DNA from 3 places in the Rhodococcus sp. X156 genome. Region 1 is predicted to be linked to each of the others. Evidence: riboswitches for the same ligand, from Rfam matches in the RefSeq annotation. Region 1 holds a riboswitch; each other region holds the start of a gene.
What was found. Region 1 has a riboswitch for S-adenosylmethionine ahead of ELX43_RS12065 (hypothetical protein). Riboswitches for the same ligand answer to the same signal wherever they lie in the genome.

Region 2: another riboswitch for S-adenosylmethionine. It lies ahead of ELX43_RS18300 (putative leader peptide); the one in region 1 lies ahead of ELX43_RS12065 (hypothetical protein).
Region 3: another riboswitch for S-adenosylmethionine. It lies ahead of ELX43_RS13675 (bifunctional o-acetylhomoserine/o-acetylserine sulfhydrylase); the one in region 1 lies ahead of ELX43_RS12065 (hypothetical protein).

What each region holds. Positions count from the first base shown of each region.
Region 1 covers NZ_CP034766.1:2,546,791-2,549,041, reverse strand. The annotation lists gene ELX43_RS12070 (cation:proton antiporter) at 1-668, shown strand, start outside; gene ELX43_RS12065 (hypothetical protein) at 677-1,108, opposite strand; SAM riboswitch class IV at 1,114-1,225, opposite strand; gene ELX43_RS12060 (NADPH-dependent F420 reductase) at 1,352-2,041, shown strand; gene ELX43_RS12055 (GAF and ANTAR domain-containing protein) at 2,058-2,251, opposite strand, start outside.
Region 2 covers NZ_CP034766.1:2,813,527-2,815,777, forward strand. The annotation lists gene ppk2 (polyphosphate kinase 2) at 1-228, shown strand, start outside; gene ELX43_RS13315 (SRPBCC family protein) at 278-760, shown strand; SAM riboswitch class I at 842-937, shown strand; gene ELX43_RS18300 (putative leader peptide) at 931-1,050, shown strand; gene ELX43_RS13320 (ABC transporter substrate-binding protein) at 1,195-2,178, shown strand.
Region 3 covers NZ_CP034766.1:2,882,931-2,885,181, reverse strand. The annotation lists gene ELX43_RS13675 (bifunctional o-acetylhomoserine/o-acetylserine sulfhydrylase) at 20-1,330, opposite strand; SAM riboswitch class IV at 1,482-1,599, opposite strand; gene ELX43_RS13670 (malate dehydrogenase) at 1,659-2,251, opposite strand, start outside.

The sequences.
Region 1 (2,251 bases):
TCACCACCTCCGTGATGCTCATCCGGCTGCTCGACCGCCGCCCCTCGCAGCGGCTGCGACGCCGGACCTACCGCTCCCGGGTGGTCTCGGCGGTGGCCGGCTTCCGGGGGGCGGTGTCGCTGGCCATCGCGCTGTCGGTGCCGGTGACGATGAACGACGGACAACCGCTGGCGGCGCGCGAGGAGATCATCTTCGTCACCGCCGGCGTGGTGGTGCTGACGTTGCTGGTGCAGGGCCCGTTGCTGCCGGTGGTGGTCCGCTGGGCCCGGCTGCCCCAGGACGACGCCGGCGGCGAGCTGCGGCTGGCCGAGTACGCGATCGCCGCCACCGCCGTGGCCGCACTGCCCACCGTGATCGCCACGCACGGCGCCAGCGAGGCGGTGCGGGCGCGGCTGGCCCACGACTACCAGCACCAGCTGCACCAGGCCTCAGGCGAGCAGGACGGTGGGGCGCTCGACGGCGCCGAGGTTCTGCCCGGTGCTCATCAGCTGCCGCTCGAGCACGACGAGGAGTACACGCGGCTGCGCCTGGCGCTCATGGAGCACAAGCGCGAGGAGCTCAACCGGCTGCGCCACAGCGGCACCATCGACGACTCGGTGGCGCTGCGCGTGCAGACCCGCCTGGACATCGAGGAGCTGCGGCTGACCGGCATCGACCCGCTGGACTAGCGGTTGGCTCAGGCCCACCAGGGTGTGACCGCGACGCCGTCGAGCGTGGCGAGCTGCAGCTCGGTCGCGCCGGGATCGACCAGCGCCGACACCGGCTCGGTGGCGCCGGGTGGCTCCAGCAGGCACGGGGTGGGGCCGTCGCTGCTGCAGGGGAACCACAGCCCCGCACACTGCAGCACCGTGCCTGCGCGCACGATCTTCACCGCCGGCCCGTGCGCCCCCACGGCGGCGCGCAGCCGCCAGGGGTGGTGGTGCCACCACCGCAGCAGCGAGCCGTCGCGGCACTCGATGAGCACGTGGTCGCCGTCAAAGCCCACCACCGTCGCCCAGCGGCCACGCGAGCGGTACTGCCGCGCCATGATCCAGTGCGGCTGGTGTCCGCTGCGGTACGTCCGGCACGGTCCCACGCCTGGCAGCTCGACGTTGCGCATCGCCGTCATCTCCGATCCCATCCTTGGCCGCGCCGGGTGCGCGGCCCTGTTCTTCCTGCGGAAGCACCCCGGGGGAGAGGGTTGCTGGACAGCCAGCCGCAGGGCTTGGCGCTGTCGCTCGGGAACGGGCTGAACTGTACTGCCGAACGCCGACACAGTGCCGACTTACATGAGCAGCGGTGGGGGAGTGCCGCACACTTCCCACCGGCCTGAGCGGGGAATACCTGTTCTCCGTGCCGAGTTGTCCGCACCATGACCACCATCGGTTTCATCGGCAGCGGCAACATCGGCAGCAACCTCGCGCGACTGGCTCTCACGCGCGGCTACGACGTGGTGCTCAGCAACAGTCGCGGCCCGGAGACGCTGCAGGACCTGGTCGGCACCTTCGGCCCCGGGGCCTGCGCGGCCACCCCGGAGGAGGCCGCCGCGGCCAGCGACCTCGTGGTGGTCACCGTCCCGCTCAAGAGCTACCAGCAGGTGCCGGTGGAGCCGCTGCGCGGCAAGGTCGTCATCGACACCAACAACTACTACCCGCAGCGCGACGGGCAGATCGCCGAGCTGGACGACGAGTCCACCACCGTCTCCGAGCTGCTCCAGGCGCACCTGCCCGACTCGCAGGTGGTCAAGGCGTTCAACAACATCTACTTCGACTTCATCGGCACGCTGGCCCGCCCCGCCGGCAACCCCGGGCGCAGCGCGCTGGCCATCGCCGGCGACGACGCCGGGGCCAAGCAGACCGTCACCGAGCTGCTCGACCAGCTGGGCTACGACGCCCTGGACGCCGGCCCGCTCGCCGAGGGCTGGCGCTACCAGCGCGACACCCCCGCCTACGCCGCCTACTTCGACACCACGGCCGAGAGCCAGACACCCCGGGCGCGTCAGGCGACCGCCGGGCAGCTGCGCGAGCTGCTGGCCCAGGCGAAGCGCTACCGCGACATGTGAGCCCCAGCCAGCCGGGCTAGGAGGAGTCGGCGCTCTTGGTGGCGTCGTCGACGATCCGAGCGGCGATGATGTGCAGCTTCACGTTCTGCTCCTGGGACAGCCGCGAGATGAGGTCGAAGGCAGCCTTGGCGTCCAGCGTGAACCGCTCCATCACGACCCCCTTGGCCTGGCCGATGATGTCGCGGTTGACCAGTGCGTTGGTGAGCGTGC
Region 2 (2,251 bases), 270 kb from region 1:
GAGACGATGTTCTTCTACACCGACAGCGAGTGGGCGCCGTGGACGGTGGTGAAGAGCAACGACAAGAAGCGGGCCCGGCTGGCCGCCATGCGGCACGTGCTCAGCCTGTTCGACTACGACGAGAAGGACGCCGAGCTGGTGGGCCGGCCCGACCCGCTGATCCTGGGTCCCGCCGCCGACGTCTACGAGCAGGGCGAGGTGGTCAACCGGGCCTTCCCCGCCCTGTGACCCGGGTTCCCCACGGCGGCCAGCGCCCGGCCGTGCCAGGGTGGGCACCATGACGACGGAGCGCTTCGAGGTCCAGCGGCAGGTGGCCGCGTCCCCCGCGGACGTGTTTGCGCTGCTGTGTGACCCACAGGGACACGTGCGCATCGACAGCTCCGGGATGCTGCAGTCCGCCGAGGGCGACGCGGTGCGTGCGGTGGGCGACGAGTTCCTGGTGCACATGGACCGGGAGTCGCTCAACGACTTCCCCATGGGCAAGTACGACGTCACGGTGATCATCACCGCCCTGGTGCCCGACGAGCTGATCGAGTGGACGATCTCCGGCACCATCCAGCCGCCCATCCGGCACCTCTACGGCTACCGGCTCCAGGCCCGCGAGGGCGGCACCCTGGTCACCTCCTACTACGACTGGAGCGAGATCGACGACCGCTTCCGCGACAAGGGCGTCTTCCCGGTGATCCCGGAGGCCGGGCTGCGCGCGACGCTGGGCATCCTGGCCCGCACCGTGGAGCAGCCCGCCGTCGCTGCCGGCTAGGCGCGCTGCGCCACCCTGGAGTTCGGCTCACGCTGAGCCGATTCGTTGTCTGCCGCCACCCACCCTCGCTAGCCTTGCGCCACACCATCCAGAGCGACCGAGAGACCTGGCTCGTCGACGTCGCAGCAACCCCCCGCAGCACGCGGGAGTGGGTGCTACTGCCAGGACCGATGGAGGCAACCGTGCAGGCCCTGCCCACCCCGAGCATGATCCGACCCGCCTTCTCGCGCCGGCGGCACGTCGACCTGTGCCGCACCGCCGGCGCCAGCTGTCGGCCCGGCACCGCCTGACCCGGCTGATCGCCCTGCGCCGCTGAGCGCGCCCCCCTGCTCCGCACCCCTTCCTGCGCCCCGCCCCGTGGCGGCCGGCGCTGCCCTCCTGCGCCCGAAAGGCCTCCGATGTCGTTCCCCCTGTCCCGAAGACGAGCACTCTCCGTGCTGGCCACCACCGTCCTGTCCGTCGTCCTCGTCGGCTGCAGCACCGACGAGCCACCCGCCCCGGTGCTCGCCGCCGACGGCTCGATCGACCTGTCCGGGGTGACCCTGCACGTGGGCGACCAGGTGCAGTCGGTGCAGTCGGTGCTCAAGGTCTCCGGCCAGCTCGACGAGCTGCCGTACAAGGTGGAGTGGGCCAGCTTCACCGCCGGACCGCCGCTGCTGGAGGCACTCAACGCCAAGGCGATCGACCTCGGCAGCGTGGGCGACAGCCCGCCGGTGCTGGCGCAGGCGGCCGGCATCGAGGCACGGATCGTCTCGGTGGAGGAGCGCGACAAGGCCAACGACTTCCTGCTCACCCGGGACGGCACCGGCATCCGCACGGCCGCCGACCTCAAGGGCAAGAGCGTGGCGGTGGCCAAGGGTTCCAGCTCGCACGGCCTGCTCATCGGGCTGCTGCAGCAGGCGGGGCTGTCCCAGGACGACGTCACCGTGCGCTACCTCGCCCCGCCGGACGCCCAGAGCGCGTTCGCGGCCGGGCAGGTGGACGCCTGGGCGGTCTGGAACCCCTACTACGCGGTGGCGATCGCCAGCGCCGGGGCGAAGGTGGTGGCCGACGGCACCACGCTGTCCACCGGCTACACCTACACCGTCGCCTCCACCGCGGCACTGGCCGACCCCACCACGGAGGCGGCCATCAAGGACTTCCTGGTGCGGCTGGTCAAGGCGCGCGCCTGGGCCGCGGCGCACCCCGACCAGTGGGTGCCGGTCTACTCCCAGCTGACCAACCTCCCGGCCTCGGTGGCCACCGTCACCTTCGACACCTCCCGGGGCCGGGCGATCCCCATCGACGACCGGGTGATCGCCCGCCAGCAGGAGCTGGCCGACCGCTTCGCCGCCGTCAGGCTCATCCCGTCCGCACCGAAGGTCCGCGACTTCTTCGACGACCGGTTCAACGCCGACGTCACGGCGGCCCAGCCGTGACCGCCACGACCGTGCGCCCGCCGGCGGCTCCCGCGGTGACCTCCGAGGCCCCCGCGGCGGCGGGACCCGCCCA
Region 3 (2,251 bases), 340 kb from region 1:
TGCTCGTCGTGCAGCAAGCTCACGCCTGTGCTGCTGCTTCGAACCCGGTCCGCAGGTCACCCAGGATGTCCTCGATACCTTCGATGCCGACCGCCAGGCGCACCAGGCCCGGCGTGACGCCTGCGGAGAGCTGCTCCTCCGGGGAGAGCTGGGCGTGCGTGGTGGAGGCCGGGTGGATGACCAGCGAGCGGACGTCGCCGATGTTGGCCACGTGGCTGTGCAGCTGCAGCGCGTTGACGAAGCGCTTGCCCGCCTCCACGCCACCGGCGATCTCGAAGGCCAGCACCGCGCCGGCACCCTTGGGCAGCAGCTTCTGGGCACGGTCGAACCACGGTGAGCTGGGCAGGCCGGCGTAGGCCACCGACTCCACGTCCTCGCGGGCGGAGAGGAACTCGGCCACCTGCTGGGCGTTGGCCACGTGCCGCTCCATGCGCAGGCTCAGCGTCTGCAGGCCCTGGTTGATCAGCCAGGCGTTGAACGGCGACAGCGCTGCACCCATGTCGCGCAGCAGCTGCACGCGCATCTTCAGCGCGTAGGCCGGGGCGCCCAGGTCGGCGAAGACCACGCCGTTGTAGCTGGGGTCGGGGGTGGTGAAGCCGGGGAAGCGGCCGCTGGTCCAGTCGAACGTGCCGCCGTCCACGACCGCGCCGGCGATGGTGGTGCCGGTGCCGCCCAGGTACTTGGTGGCCGAGTGCACCACCACGTCGGCGCCCAGGGCCAGCGGCTGGATCAGGAACGGGGTGGCGACGGTGTTGTCCACGATCAGCGGGATGCCCGCGGCGTGGGCGACCTCGGCCACGCCGGGGACGTCGAGGACGTCGTTGCGCGGGTTGGCGATGGTCTCGCCGAAGAACGCCTTGGTGTTGGGCTGGATGGCGGCCCGCCACTCCTCGAGGTCGTCCGGGTCGCTGACGAAGGACACCTGCACGCCGAGCTTGGGCAGCGTCTGGGTGAACAGGTTGTAGGTGCCGCCGTAGAGGCTCGGGCTGGCCACCACGTGGTCACCGGACTCGGCGACGTTGAGCAGCGCGTAGGTGGTGGCGGCCTGGCCGGAGGCCACGAGCAGCGCGGCCACACCGCCCTCGAGGGCGGCCAGCCGCTGCTCCACCACGTCGTTGGTGGGGTTCATGATGCGGCTGTAGATGTTGCCCGGCTCGGCCAGGGCGAACAGCGCCGCCGCGTGGTCGGTGTCGCGGAAGGCGTAGGCGGTGGTCTGGTAGATCGGCAGCGCGACGGCCCCGGTGGTGGGGTCGGGGGCCTGGCCCGCGTGGATCTGCTTGGTCTCGAAGCTCCAGGAAGCAGCGGGATCGGAAGTCGTGGGGTCGCTCATCGGGTCAGTCAGCTCCAAGAAGGTGCGGGCGTCGTCCACGCCCGGTGGGGGAAGGGATGCGCGGCCAGCGGGCCGCGGGCGATCTCCTGGGTGGTCAACAGTCGCTACACATGGCGAGACCTCCGACAGACGGGGGGCCAGTCGTGCGACGGGCCCGCGCTTGACGACCGGACGTTGCTCCGATCGACCCGGTCATCACCCGGGGCACCCCACCGCGGTTGGAGGGTTGCCGTCCAGCAAGCCGGGGCTACGCGCTGGCACTCATGACCTGGCAGAGATGTTAGCGGAGCCGTCGTCTCGCGCGTAACAGGTGTGGGGTGGGCGGGGCTCAGCCCAGCAGGCCCTGCTCGCGGACGGTGTCGCGCTCCTCGGTGAGCTCGGCGACGGAGGCGTCGATCTTGCCGCGGGAGAAGGCGTCGATCTCCAGGCCCTGGACGATCTCGTAGCGCCCGCCCGAGCAGGTCACCGGGAAGGACGAGATGAGCCCCTCCGGGACGCCGTAGGAGCCGTCGGAGGGCACCGCCATGGACACCCAGTCGCCGACCTGGGTGCCGTGCACCCAGTCGTGCACGTGGTCGATGCCGGCCGAGGCGGCCGAGGCGGCCGAGGACGACCCGCGGGCCTCGATGATGGCCGCGCCGCGCTTCTGCACGGTGGGCAGGAAGTCGCTCTCCAGCCACTGCTGGTCGTTGACCACCTCGGCGGCGATCTTGCCGTCGACCTCGGCGTGGAACAGGTCGGGGTACTGGGTGGCGGAGTGGTTGCCCCAGATGGACATCTTGGCGATGTCCAGCACCGGGACGCCGGTCTTCTTGGCCAGCTGGGCGATGGCCCGGTTGTGGTCCAGCCGGGTCATCGCGGTGAACCGCTCGTCCGGCACGTCCGGGGCGTTGCTCATCGCGATGAGGGCGTTGGTGTTGG